Regions from separate parts of the Streptomyces sp. NPDC005004 genome, predicted to be linked through region 3. Evidence: riboswitches for the same ligand, from Rfam matches in the RefSeq annotation. Region 3 holds a riboswitch; each other region holds the start of a gene.
The links. A riboswitch is a leader RNA that binds a small molecule or an ion and turns the genes downstream of it on or off. The one in region 3 is predicted to bind cyclic di-AMP.
Positions count from the first base shown of each region.

Region 1: another riboswitch for cyclic di-AMP. It lies ahead of ACWEEU_RS23845 (transglycosylase SLT domain-containing protein); the one in region 3 lies ahead of ACWEEU_RS19230 (M23 family metallopeptidase).
Region 2: another riboswitch for cyclic di-AMP. It lies ahead of ACWEEU_RS00390 (transglycosylase family protein); the one in region 3 lies ahead of ACWEEU_RS19230 (M23 family metallopeptidase).

Region 1 is NZ_JBSGAH010000018.1:3,876-8,212, forward strand. Features, by position in the region: gene ACWEEU_RS23840 (polyprenyl synthetase family protein) at 1-601, opposite strand, end outside; cyclic di-AMP (ydaO/yuaA leader) riboswitch at 1,216-1,415, shown strand; gene ACWEEU_RS23845 (transglycosylase SLT domain-containing protein) at 1,418-1,906, shown strand; gene ACWEEU_RS23850 (HAD family hydrolase) at 1,963-2,826, opposite strand; gene ACWEEU_RS23855 (FAD-dependent oxidoreductase) at 3,260-4,337, opposite strand, start outside.
Region 2 is NZ_JBSGAH010000001.1:82,754-87,090, forward strand. Features, by position in the region: gene ACWEEU_RS00380 (FtsB family cell division protein) at 1-281, opposite strand, end outside; gene eno (phosphopyruvate hydratase) at 433-1,722, opposite strand; gene ACWEEU_RS00390 (transglycosylase family protein) at 2,107-2,811, opposite strand; cyclic di-AMP (ydaO/yuaA leader) riboswitch at 2,816-2,989, opposite strand; gene ACWEEU_RS00395 (transglycosylase family protein) at 3,182-4,210, opposite strand.
Region 3 is NZ_JBSGAH010000012.1:147,744-152,080, forward strand. Features, by position in the region: gene ACWEEU_RS19215 (GNAT family N-acetyltransferase) at 1-169, opposite strand, end outside; gene ACWEEU_RS19220 (HPr family phosphocarrier protein) at 347-628, shown strand; gene ACWEEU_RS19225 (GntR family transcriptional regulator) at 810-1,469, opposite strand; gene ACWEEU_RS19230 (M23 family metallopeptidase) at 1,732-2,475, opposite strand; cyclic di-AMP (ydaO/yuaA leader) riboswitch at 2,488-2,647, opposite strand; gene ACWEEU_RS19235 (M16 family metallopeptidase) at 2,871-4,259, opposite strand; gene ACWEEU_RS19240 (M16 family metallopeptidase) at 4,256-4,337, opposite strand, start outside.

The sequences.
Region 1 (4,337 bases), on a different contig from region 3:
CGGTCTCGTCCGCGCCGGACATCATCGCGCCGAACCGGCACGAGACGGCGACGAGGGAGCCCGTCTTGCCGGAGAGCACGTCCAGATAGTGCTCGACCGGGTCGCGGCCGTCCATGGGACCCGCGGTCTCCATTATCTGACCGGTGACCAGCCGCTCGAACGCGAGGGCCTGGACGCGGACGGCCTCGGGGCCGAGGTCGGCCAGTATCTGCGTGGCGCGGGCGAAGAGGAAGTCTCCGGTGAGGACCGCGACCGAGTTGCCCCAGCGGGTGTTGGCGCTGTCGACGCCGCGGCGCACGGCGGCCTCGTCCATCACGTCGTCGTGGTAGAGCGTGGCCAGGTGGGTCAGCTCCACGACGACGGCGGAGGGCACGATGCCCGGGGCGTACTTGTCGCCGAACTGGGCGGAGAGGAGCACGAGCAGGGGACGGAACCGCTTGCCGCCGGCCCGCACGAGGTGCTGCGCGGCTCCGGTGATGAAGGGGACCTCGCTCTTGGTGGCCTCTAGCAGGCCCTCCTCGACAGCCGTCAATCCGGCCTGGACATCGGCTTCCAGTGCCTGGTCCCGCACGCTCAGCCCGAACGGCTCGCCGACGGTCACGAGGGGTCTCCTGTCTGCTGGTGTCTGCTGGCGACTACACGGTTTGTCGATAGGTCGCTGCCATCACTCGGATCAGCGTATCCGGTCGCGTTTCCATCACCGTTATCACCCACCGGCCCAGCACGGGAGGTATCGGCTCACAACGGTCTACTTCTTCTTTGGCGGACATGGACGGACATTCATTGACTTAACAGGACGATGTGCCTGCTGCCGGAGCTCGGCGCGCCGGGCGGACACCCGTCCGACCCCCATGCGGAGGGGGCCGTCTCTCCAACGAACGGGACCACCCCAGAGGTTCCGCATCCGACCGGACCAACACTCCCTAATGCCCACAGATGGATTAAATCTACCTAATCGCTTATGTCTGACTTTGCGTATTTTGCGGCTCAGTGAGTTGGGTCACCAGACCCCCTGTGGCGACCGACAGGTCCCAAGTACCCCGTTCGCCTTGCTTCATGGGCCAGTTGAGGCTTGACGAGCACAAAGGATCAAGTACCCCATTCGGGACAAGTCAAGATCAACCATGGCTTTATGTGAATCCGGCACTTGTTCCCGACATGTGCTCTCACATACGTTCCGGCCAGTCGGGCGACGCCGAATCCTGCCGGGCCCGACACACCCACTCGACGAACTCATTTCGTACGGCAGGAGCGGGGGAACCAGGTAGGCCGCCGGGACGGGTCGACGCGCGTCGACCCCGCACCGGCTAGGGGTGAAGCCGCGACTTCGTGTCCCACGGACACGGATGTGAGCGGCCGGGCACCTCCCCGCCCGAACCCGACAGCTCACCTCGCAGGCGCCGGAGAGGAACGTGTCATGCCTGCTGCCGCTCAGCCACGCCGTGCCCGCGCAAAGCGCATCGTCCGTACGCTCGCCGTCACCGGTACCGGTGCCGCCGTGCTCGCCCTTCCGTTCATCGGCGCCACCAGCGCCTCCGCCGCCCCCGCCGCCGCGCCGGCCGCCGTGACCACCTCGGCCGGTCACGCGAACAACCTCGACGGCTGGATCCGCGAGTCCCTCGCGATCATGAGCCAGAAGGGCATCCCGGGCACCTACGACGGCATCTACCGCAACGTGATGCGCGAGTCCTCGGGCAACCCCCGCGCCATCAACGACTGGGACATCAACGCCGTCAACGGCACCCCGTCCAAGGGCCTGCTCCAGGTCATCGACCCGACCTTCACCGCGTACCACGTGGCGGGCACCTCCCTCGACCCGTACGACCCGGTCGCGAACATCACGGCCGCGTGCAACTACGCCTGGCACCGCTACGGCTCCATCGACAACGTCAACAGCGCGTACTAGGCCGTAAGGCGCTCTCGAAGGACGTTCTCGGGGCGGGGCGCCCGTAGGTGAATCACCTACGGGCGCCCCGCCCCTTTCTCCTGTCTCTCCCGCTTCTCCCGTCCTGCGGGCCGGAGCCCGTACACCCTCTCCAGGACGACCGCGATGCCGTCGTCCTCGTTGGAGAGGGTGATCTCGTCCGCGACCGCGCGCAGTTCACGGTGGGCGTTGGCCATGGCCACGCCGTGGGCGGCCCACTGGAACATGGGGATGTCGTTCGGCATGTCGCCGAAGGCGATGGTGTCGGCGCGACCGAGGCCCAGGTGCTCGGCGGCCAGGGCGAGTCCGGTGGCCTTGGTGATGCCGCAGGGCTGGAGCTCGACGGTGCCGGGTCCGGACATGGTGACCGTGGCCAGCGAGCCCACGACCGAGCGGGCGGTCTCGGTGAGTTCGTCGTCGGACAGGCCAGGGTGGCGCAGCAGCACCTTGCTGATGGGTGCGCGCCAGAGGTCCTCGCGCCGGTCCACCCGTACGGCGGGCAGCGTGGGGTGGGGCATCAGATAGCCCGGCTCGATCAGCGTGAGTCCGTCCACGCCGTCCTGGTCGACGGCGGCGTACACCTGGCCGACCTCCGCCTCGATCTTCCCGAGCGCGGTCTCGGCCAGCTCCCGGTCCAGCCGCACGGACCACAGCATCCGCCCGGCCCCCGCGTCGTACACCTGCGCCCCCTGCCCGCACACCGCGAGCCCCGTCGACCCCAGCGACGCCAGCAGCGCCCGCACCCTCGGCACCGGTCGCCCGGTCACCACCAGATGCCGCGCCCCTTGTCTCCCGGCCCCCTCGAGAGCGGCCCGCGACCGCGCCGAAACGGTGTCGTCACCGCGCAACAGCGTCCCGTCCAGGTCGGTGGCGATGAGTGCGGGAAGGGGAGGTGCGGCCATGATCAGAGAATACGGACGGCGATGGCCTCCGACTCAGCTTCGGGGTGGGGGAGTTGCGCGCGCAGGGGGCGGTGGTCGCGCGGGTTGCCCCGGGGCGCGGGCCGCTGCCCCCCGGCCGGGACATCCCCGACCACAGCGCTGCCGGGGCACGACCCGGCGCGGCGAGCGACATGGTCGGGCCCAGGATCCCGGGCACTGCCCGGGGTGCAGCCGGTGACCCCCGGTGACACAGCCCGGTGCGGCCGGCGGCTCCCCAGGATGGGGTCCGCTGTGGACAGGGCGCGGCGCGGCCCAGGAGCGGCCCGGCACGGCCGAGACGCGCCTCAGGGACGGCCCCGGCGCGGCCGGGGACGGCCCGGGGCGGCGTCCATGGGCCGCCCGGTGCGGCCAAGGCGCGCTCCGGGAAGCGGCGAGGCTCGTGGCCCCGCGGCGCCTACCCGTGTGCCGACGCCAGGTGCTTCGCCAGGCGTGGGGAGGCGAATTCGGTGCCGCAGACGAAGCGCATCACCGGGCCGTAGGAGGAGGCGGCGGGGAGGCCGGTGAAATAGAGGCCGGGGATGGAGGAGACGTAGCCGGGGCCGAGGCGGGGAGTGCCTCGGGTGGTGGTGAGGCGGGCGCGGAGGGTGGGGCCGAGGAAGTCCATCGCGGAGACGTTGACGCGGTAGCCGGTGGCGGCGATGACGTGGTCGGCGGTGAGGTGTTCGGCGCGGCCGCCGTGGGTGCGGACCTTCAGGACCGGGGCGCCGTCCGAGATCTCGGTGGAGAGGACCCGTTCGACCTCCTTCACCTGCACCTTGCCCTCGAAGCGGTCGCGGAGCCACCACGCGCCGAGCGGACCGAGGACCCGGCGGACGAGGTGGTGACGGACGGAGTCGGGGAGGAAGCGGTAGGGGTCGGCGTGGTAGCTGAGCGCCCACAGGGACCAGGCGCGGCCGAAGGGCGACTCGGGCCGGAAGCGGGGCTGCGCCCAGGGCGGCGCGCCGAAGGCGACCCGGCCCCGGCCGCGCGAGACCACCCGTACCTGGGCGCCGGCCTCGGCGGCGAGCGCGGCCGTCTCCAGCGCGGACTGTCCCGCGCCGACGACGATCAGCTCCTTGCCCGAGAACCGGCCGAGGTCGTGGTGCTCGTAGACGTGCGAGACGGGGGCGGTGGGGCCGAGGCCGCCGGTTTCCGGTCCCGGTTCGAGTTCGGGTGGCAGATGGGCGAGCCCGGAGAGACCGGTCGCGACCACCACCGCGCGCGCCTGGAACGCCTCCCCCGAGTCCAGCTTCAGCTCGAAGTCCCCGCTGCCCTGCGCCCGCTCGACGGAGACCACCCGGACCTGCTCCAGACCGGGGACCAGCTTGCGCTGGAACCACTCCCCGTAGGCGATGAAGGTCTCCACCGGGATGATGTCCTCGTCGGTGACCAGCCGCCGGATGCCCGCCGCGTCGCAGTAGTCCGCGAGGGTGTGCCCCGGCTGGGGGCAGTCCAGGCTGGAGGCGGCGGGCGTCGACTTCAGCAGCATCCCC
Region 2 (4,337 bases), on a different contig from region 3:
GCCTTGGTGTCGCGCAGCTCCTCGACGCGGGCGCGGGCCTGCTGCTGACGGCGCTGGAGGTCGGCGATCTCGGCACGCTGGGAGACGTACTGGCGCATCGGATAGGCGAGCGCGACGATCAGCGAGCACAGCACCATGGCGAGCAGGGCGGCGCGGCCGGTGAGCCGGGAGCGGCGGGCCTGGCGCTTGGTCTGGGAGCGGTAGACGCGGGCCGCGGTCTGCTCGCCGAGCAGCCGCAGCCTGGTCGTGGTGGAGAAACGGTCCCGGTCCCTCGTGGCCATCTTCCCCGCCTCCCGTTCACGCGTACGTCCCCGGACACGGTACGGGACCGGGTCCGGGGACGTAGGACGACTGGCGGGAGCCGGCTCCCGCGCGGGCCCGGCCCTCGTCGGAGGGCCGAGCCTTCAGGGCGATGATCAGCCCTTGCCGTGCTTACTGGTTCGCGGAGCGAAACCGCGGGAAGGCGCTGCGCCCGGCGTAGACCGCGGCGTCGTCGAGGATCTCCTCGATGCGCAGGAGCTGGTTGTACTTGGCGACGCGCTCGGAGCGGGCCGGGGCGCCGGTCTTGATCTGGCCGCAGTTGGTGGCGACGGCGAGGTCGGCGATCGTGACGTCCTCGGTCTCGCCGGAGCGGTGGGACATCATGCACTTGTAGCCGTTGCGCTGGGCCAGCTCGACGGCGTCCAGGGTCTCGGTCAGCGAGCCGATCTGGTTGACCTTGACCAACAGGGCGTTGGCGACGCCCTCGTCGATGCCGCGGGCCAGGCGCTCGGGGTTGGTGACGAACAGGTCGTCACCGACGATCTGCACCTTGTCGCCGAGGCGGTCGGTGAGGACCTTCCAGCCGGCCCAGTCGTCCTCGAACAGCGGGTCCTCGATGGAGACCAGCGGGTAGGCCGCCACCAGCTCCTCGTAGTACTCCGTCATCTCGGCGGCGGAGCGGTCCTTGCCCTCGAAGAGGTACTTGCCGTCCTTGTAGAACTCGGACGCGGCGACGTCGAGCGCCAGGGCGACCTGCTCGCCCGGGGCGTAACCGGCTTCCTTGATGGCCTCGATGATGAGGTCGAGGGCCTCACGGTTGGAGCCGAGGTTGGGGGCGAAGCCGCCCTCGTCGCCGAGGCCGGTGGACAGGCCCTTGCGCTTCAGAACCTTCTTGAGGGTGTGGTAGACCTCGGCGCCCCAGCGGACGGCCTCGGAGAAGGACTCCGCACCGATCGGCGCGATCATGAACTCCTGGATGTCCACGTTGGAGTCGGCGTGCGAGCCGCCGTTCAGGATGTTCATCATCGGCACCGGCAGCAGGTGCGCGTTGGGGCCGCCCAGGTAGCGGAAGAGCGGCAGGTCGCTGGCCTCGGCGGCGGCGTGCGCGACGGCGAGGGAGACGCCGAGGATGGCGTTGGCGCCGAGCGAGCCCTTGTTGTCGGTGGCGTCCAGGTCGAACATGGCCTGGTCGATCAGGCGCTGCTCGGTGGCGTCGTAGCCGACCAGCTCCGGGCCGATCTGCTCGATGACGGCGAGGACGGCCTTCTCGACGCCCTTGCCCTGGTAGCGGTTGGGGTCGCCGTCACGGAGCTCGATGGCCTCGAAGGCACCGGTGGAGGCACCGGACGGAACGGCGGCACGACCCGTGCTGCCGTCGTCGAGGCCGACCTCGACCTCGACCGTGGGGTTGCCTCGGGAGTCCAGGATTTCCCGGGCTACGACGACGTCGATGGACGGCACGAGCATCTCCTTCTTGGATGTGACGCTGAGATGTGCGGGGCGGTGTGCCGTACGGCACGGCCTTGCGACTAGAGCCTAACCGTCCCCGGGGTGTCGGCCGTCGACCGACCGTCCCGTGGACAGGGAGACCGTACTCATTGTTCACGCCCGGAACAAAGGGGTGTCGGGGGGTCTGGCCAGCGGGGTGCCGCGGGGCCGGGCCGCGGCGCCAGGGCAGGGGCCCCTCGGGACGGCCCAGGGGGCGCGAAGCCCCGCTCCGGCGCGTACGGGGGAACACGCGCCGGTGCGGGGCCTGGTGGGGGGAGGGCTCACCGCCGCCGTGCGTGGGGCGGCGGTGCGGTGAGCGGGTGCGAAGGGGCGCCGCTCGCGGGCGGCGCGGGACCGCTACTTCAGGTGCAGCATCTGGCCGGGGTAGATGAGGTCGGCCTTCCGGACGATGTCCTTGTTGAGGTCGAACAGCTTCTTCCAGCCGCCCTTGACGTGGTGCTCGGTGGCGATGGTGCTGAGCGTGTCGCCCTTGACGACCTTGTACTCGCCGTCGCCCTTCTTGACCTTCTGGCCGGTCGGGGTGGTGACGGTCGCGGCGGGACGCTTCGCGGAGCGCGAGGCGGCCTGAGGGGCGGTGGTGCGCGCGGCGGCGTCCGTCGTGGCCTTGGCGGTGTCCGTGGTGGTCTTCGCCGCGGTGGACGGGGTGCTCGCGGCGGCGGAGCTGTACGGCGTGCTGGACAGCCCCGTGCCGCAGACCGGCCAGGCGCCCTTGCCCTGGGCGGCGAGCACCTTCTCGGCGATGGTGATCTGCTGGTCCTTGGTGGCCTTGTCGGCGGTGGCGGCGTACTGCGTGCCGCCGTACGCGGCCCACGTGGAGGCGGAGAACTGCAGGCCGCCGTAGTAGCCGTTGCCGGTGTTGATGGACCAGTTGCCGCCGGACTCGCACTGGGCGACGGTGTCCCACTCGGAGGCGGTGGCGGCGGAGGCGTTGCCGGCCGCCATCAGCGGACCGGCGATCGCGGCGCCGGTGACACCGGCGAGCGCGAGGGTGCGGACGGCCTTGGCCGGGCGACGGTGCGTGCCCTTGCTGGAAAACAGCATGGATCGATCCCCTCACCGACGCCTGCGAGGTGAGCTGTCGGGTTCGGGCCGGTTGAGTTGCCCGGCCACCCTCCCCGTCGTGGAGGGGGTGGCTTCACCCCAAGCCCGTCCCGGCGTCAATCACCGGTCGGGGCACTTACCTTGGTTCCCCCGCTCCTGCCGGCGGCGCTTGACGCGTCGACTGTTCCCGGATGACCGCTGGCAGGATTCGGCGTACCGGTCATCGGGGCTCGTGGTGACGAGCGGACCGACCGTAGACACGGACACAGGGGAATTTCAAAGACGATCAGGGCCCTTGAGACTCATCCCACACTTTCGCCAAATAGGACATACACCTAGAAGAGGGACGTCAATCCCGTGCCGATTCGGGCTACTTGCCGTCCGTCCCGCCGGGCACCTCGAGCGTCCGACCAAGGACAAGCGCGTCCGGGTCGCCACCGATGGCCTTCTTGTTCGCGGAGTAGAGCGCCTGCCAGCCGCCGTCGACGTCAAGGGAGTCGGCGATGGACTCCAGCGTGTCGCCCTCGTGGATGGTGTATGTGCTCGGGGAGGGCAGTGCGTGACGCCCGGTGTTGTCCGTCTCCTGACCGCTTGTCACGCTTTCGTCCGCGCTGCCGCCGCGGTGGCGGCCGCCACCGGAGAGCGCGCCGGTGTCGACCAGGCTCCAGGAGCCGCCGTCCTGCCAGGCGTCGTCCGACTCCTCGGAGGCCGGGGTGGAGTAGTCGCCGGAGGTGCCCGCGTCGCCCTTCGAGGCGGCGGCGCCGGACTTGGCGTCCTTGCCCTTGCCGGAGTCCTTGGCGTCGGCGTCCTTGTCCTTGCCGTGCGACGGCTTGGCCAAGGCGTCGGCGGAGGAGTCGGACGAGGCCGACGCGGAGGACGAGTCGGACGGCTTGCCCGACTCGGACGAGCCGGACTTACCGGCGGAATCCGACGCGGACGGCGAGGCGCCGTCCTTGCCGTCGGAGGAACCGGTGCTCGGGGAGGCGGTGTCCGCGACGCCCGTGTCGACGTCCACCGAGGCGGAGTCGGAGGTGAGACCGGCCGTCAGGGCGCAGGTCGCCCAGTGGGTGGTGCCCTGCTCGGCGAGGATCTTCTCGGCGACGGAGATCTGCTGGGAGCGGCTGGCCTGGTCGGCGGTGGCCGCGTACTGGTCGCCGCCGTACTTGTCCCAGTCGTCCTGCGAGATCTGGAGACCGCCGTAGTAGCCGTTGCCCGTGTTGGCGCTCCATGAGCCGCCGCTTTCGCACTCGGCCACCTTGTCCCAGGTGGTGCCGTCGGCCGCGTGGGCGCTGGCGGCGCCGAGGAGCGGGATCGCGATGGCGGAGGTGGTCACACCGGCCGCGACGAGGAGCGCCGGAGCCTGGCGGGGGCGACGGTGACGACCGTTCCCGGAGAGCATACGGGGGCCTTTCGTACGACAGCAGTACGGCGTGGCGAGTGGTGCTCGGCGCCACACTGATGGGTGAACGTATAGGCAGACGATCGCTTGTCACAAGTTCATGCCGCACAGATCACGTGAAGATCAC
Region 3 (4,337 bases):
GGTAGTACTTCGACTCGTCGGAGACCTGCTCGTAGAAGCTGACGAGACGCTCGGCGTCGTCGGCCGTGATGGGCCGGATGCGCGCGGTGCCGCCGTCGCGCAGCACCACGTCCGCCTCCCAGTGGGCGGGGTACTCGTGCCGGTCCTGCCGGTCCGCCGGGGTCTGCATGGGCCCCAGAGTACGGCTCGCGTACGACAACGGCGCGAGGCAACCTGTGGGGAAACGGAAGTCGGGCCGAGGCCGCGGTCCGACGACCGGTCCGGAGGGGTGAAGTGCCGCTCCGGGCACGTTTCCCAGTGTGGGAAACTGGTCTAGACAACCTGAGAGACTGAAGGGCAGCATCACATGGCTGAGCGCCGCGTCAACGTCGGCTGGGCCGAGGGCCTCCACGCCCGCCCCGCTTCCATCTTCGTCCGAGCCGCCACGGCCACAGGCGTCCCGGTCACCATCGCCAAGGCCGGCGGCACGCCGGTCAACGCGGGCTCGATGCTCGCCGTCCTCGGCCTGGGCGCCCAGGGTGGCGAGGAGATCGTCCTCGCCTCCGACGCCGAGGGCGCGGAGGCCGCGCTGGAGCGGCTGGCCAAGCTGGTCGCCGAGGGTCTGGACGAGCTGCCCGAGACCGTCTGAATCGCACGGCGAAGGTCTCGTCCCGTCAATCACGGAAACCGCGTCACCTGTTCCGGGTGGCGCGGTTTCCGCGTTTTCACACACGGATGCGAGAGCGCGCTCGAATTCATGGAACACAGAGAAAAAGGGCAGCAGGAAACGCCGCCACCGAAATAGCTGTTCTTTGTATACAGCGGCCGTGTTAATTCCGCTGACCCGCTGTGTTTACAACATGTTGCGGCTGCCGCAGCCGGTGCGCGAACGCCGCGCGCTCGGCGTGCAGCGCCGTGAGCGACCGCGCGCGGTCGCCGTCCCCGCGCGCCACCGCGTCCACGATCGCGCCGTGCTCGGCCCAGGACTCGACCGGGTTCGCGGGGACCTCCACCGTGTACATCCAGGCGATCTTGTGCCGCACCTGGGTGAGCATCGCGGTCAGCGACTGACTGCCCGCGGCCTGCCCGAGCGTCTCGTGGAACCAGCCGCCCAGCGCCCGCAGGTCCTCGCTGTTCCCGCGCCTGGCCCGCTCCTGCCCGAGCCTGACCAGGCCCCGCAGCACCTTGAGGTGGGCCTCGGTGCGCCGTTGCGCGGCCCGGGCGGCACCCAGCGGTTCGAGGAGGCGGCGCATCTCCAGCAGATCGGCGGCCTCCCGCTCGGTCGGCTCGGCCACGCACGCGCCGGCGTGCCGCCGGGTCACCACGAAGCCCTCCGCCTCCAGCGTGCGCAGCGCCTCGCGGACGGGGACGCGCGAGACGCCGTAGCGGCGGGCGAGGACCTCCTCGGTCAGGCGGCTGCCGCGCTCGTGGACCCCGGCGACGATGTCGTCCCGGATCGCCGTGCACACCGAATGCGCCGGAATACGCATGAGCCACCTCCGCCTTAATCCCCGTGAAACGCCGACGATGGACGTCTGTTCCGTGACTCTATTGCAATGCGCGGGAATTTCCGACGGCGGGCCGGAATTCATGGCTCTTTTTTGGACAGCGGAGCCGGGCGACGAACGAACGACGCGGCGGGAAACGGCGTGGAAAGGGCGGGAGCCCCGGCGGCGGTGCGGACCGGGGCTCCCTGGGGTGCGGCGCGTGTACGGCGCCGGGCGTCACGTCGGCTTCGGACGCGGCTCGGCCTCAGACGTCCAGGCCGTGCTTGCGGAGGTAGCCGACCGGGTCGACGTCCGAGCCGTACTCGGGGCTCGTACGGGCTTCGAAGTGCAGGTGCGGTCCGGTCGCGTTGCCGGTCGCGCCGGACAGGCCGATCTGCTGCCCCGGGGTGACCTTCTGGCCCACCGTGACACCGAGGGACGACAGATGACCGTACTGGGTGTACATCCCGTCGGCCATGCGGATCACGACCTCGTTGCCGTACGCCCCGCCCCACCCCGCGGAGACGACGGTGCCCGCGCCGACCGCGTGGACCGGCGTCCCGCTCGCGGCGTGGAAGTCGATGCCGGTGTGGCTGCCGGAGGACCACAGGGAGCCGCCGGTCTTGTAGCCGGTGGAGACGTAGGAGTGGGCGATCGGCAGGACGAAGGCGTTGAGCCGCTCCCGCTCGGCGGCACGGGCCGCGCGGATCTCGGCCTGGCGTGCCTCCCTCAGACGCGCGGCGGCGGCCTGCTGGGCTGCCGTGCGCTCGGCGGCGGCCCGCTGCGCGGTCGCCTGGGCGTCGATCTCGGCGGCGAGGTCGTCGTTGACGCTGATGACCGGGGTGAGACCGGTCTGCTCGGCCACGTGATCGGCGGCGAGGGCCGGGGAGGCCGTGAGGGTGCCGACGACACCGGTGGTGGTGAGGGCCGCGACTCCGGCTGCCCGAGCGGTGGTACGCGTGACACGTCCGGGCCTGCGGTGCTTCCCGGTGGCGCACATGAACGCCATGTGGTGGCTGGTCCTTTCCTTCCCTCACGCCTACCGGGTTAGCTGACAGGTTCGGAGAGGAAGGTCTCCTACGGAACTCCCCCGCTCGCGCGTGGGCGTCCGATTCACCTCGGGAACATGGTTCCCCGGCTCCCCTGGCTCGCGCCATGCGGGGACTCGGCGTCGGCTGTCCGGTGCCGCGGGCGCGGCGCACTGCCTGACGGACAGCCCGGAAGAAGCTAATGGGGACGGCGGCCGATTCTCAAACCACTCAGGGTGTTTGTAGCGCACGACACAGGGCAGACGGGCAACCTCCGCATCAATCCGGACATTTGCCGACCCGCTCTCGCACGAAAGGGCCCTGACGGATCGTCGGCCGTCAGGGCCCCTGCGCGCGGGTGTGGACGCTCGTCCCGCTACTCCGCCGACACCACGGTGACCGGACCGATCCCGAGGGCCTCCACCGGCTCCTTGATCTGAGCGGCGTCACCGACGAGGACGGTCACCAGCCGGTCCGCAGGGAACGCGTTCACGACGGCCGCGGTGGCCTCCACGGTGCCGGTCGCGGCCAGGCGGCGGTACAGCTCGGCCTGGTAGTCGTCGGGCAGGTGCTGCTCGACCTGGTCGGCCAGCGTCCCGGCGACGGCGGCGGCCGTCTCGTACTTCAGCGGGGCGACCCCCACCAGGTTCTGCACGGCCACGTCCCGCTCGGCGTCGGTCAGGCCCTCCGCCGCGAGGGTGTTCAGCACGGTCCACAGGTCCGCGAGCGCGGGACCGGTGTTCGGCGTGTCCACCGAGCCGCTGATGGCGAGCATCGAGGCGCCCGTGCCGTCGGCGGAGGAGCGCAGCACCTGGCCGAAGGCGCGCACGCCGTAGGTGTAGCCCTTCTCCTCGCGCAGGACGCGGTCCAGGCGGGAGGTGAGGGTGCCGCCGAGGCAGTAGGTGCCGAGCACCTGCGCGGGCCACACCCGGTCGTGCCGGTCGGCGCCGGTGCGGCCGATGAGCAACTGGGTCTGGACGGCGCCGGGCCGGTCCACGATGACCACACGGCCGGTGTCGTCGGCCGTGACCGCCGGCACCGGGCGGGGGGTGCCCGGCGTGCCCGTCCAGGCACCGAGGGTCTCGGTGAGCAGCCCGTCCAGGTCGGTGTCGGTCAGGTCGCCCACGACGACCACGGTGGCCGTGGCCGGGCGCACATGGCGGTCGTAGAAGGCGCGCACGGCGGGCGCGTCGATCTTCTCGACGGTGTCCTCGGTGCCCTGGCGCGGACGGGACATGCGCGCGGAGGCCGGGAACAGCTCCTTGGACAGCTCCTTGGCGGCGCGGCGGGCCGGGTTGGCCAGCTCGTGCGGGATCTCGTCCAGGCGGTTGCGGACCAGGCGCTCCACCTCGCTCTCGGCGAAGGCCGGGTCGCGCAGGGCGTCCGCGAGCAGGCCGAGCCCCTTGGGCAGCCGGGAGGCCGGGACCTCCAGGCTGAGCCGGACGCCGGGGTGGTCGGCGTGCGCGTCGAGCGTGGCGCCCGCGCGCTCCAGCTCGGCGGCGAACTCCTCGGCGCTCAGCTCGCCGGTGCCCTCGGAGAAGGCGCGCGCCATGATCGTGGCGACACCGTCGAGACCCGCCGGTTCGGCGTCCAGCGGCGCGTCGAGCAGCACCTCGACGGCGACGACCTGCTGGCCGGGGCGGTGGCAGCGCAGCACGGTGAGACCATTGTCCAGCGTGGAGCGCTCGGGGGCCGGGAACGCCCACGGCTTCGCCTCGCCCGGCTGCGGCTGGGGGTGGAACTCCATGGTGGCGAGCTCGGTCACTTGGCCGTCTCCTCGTTGTCGTTGCCGGCCTCTACGGTGGCTTCGTGCTCCGGGTCGTCGGGCAGGTCGGCGTCCTCG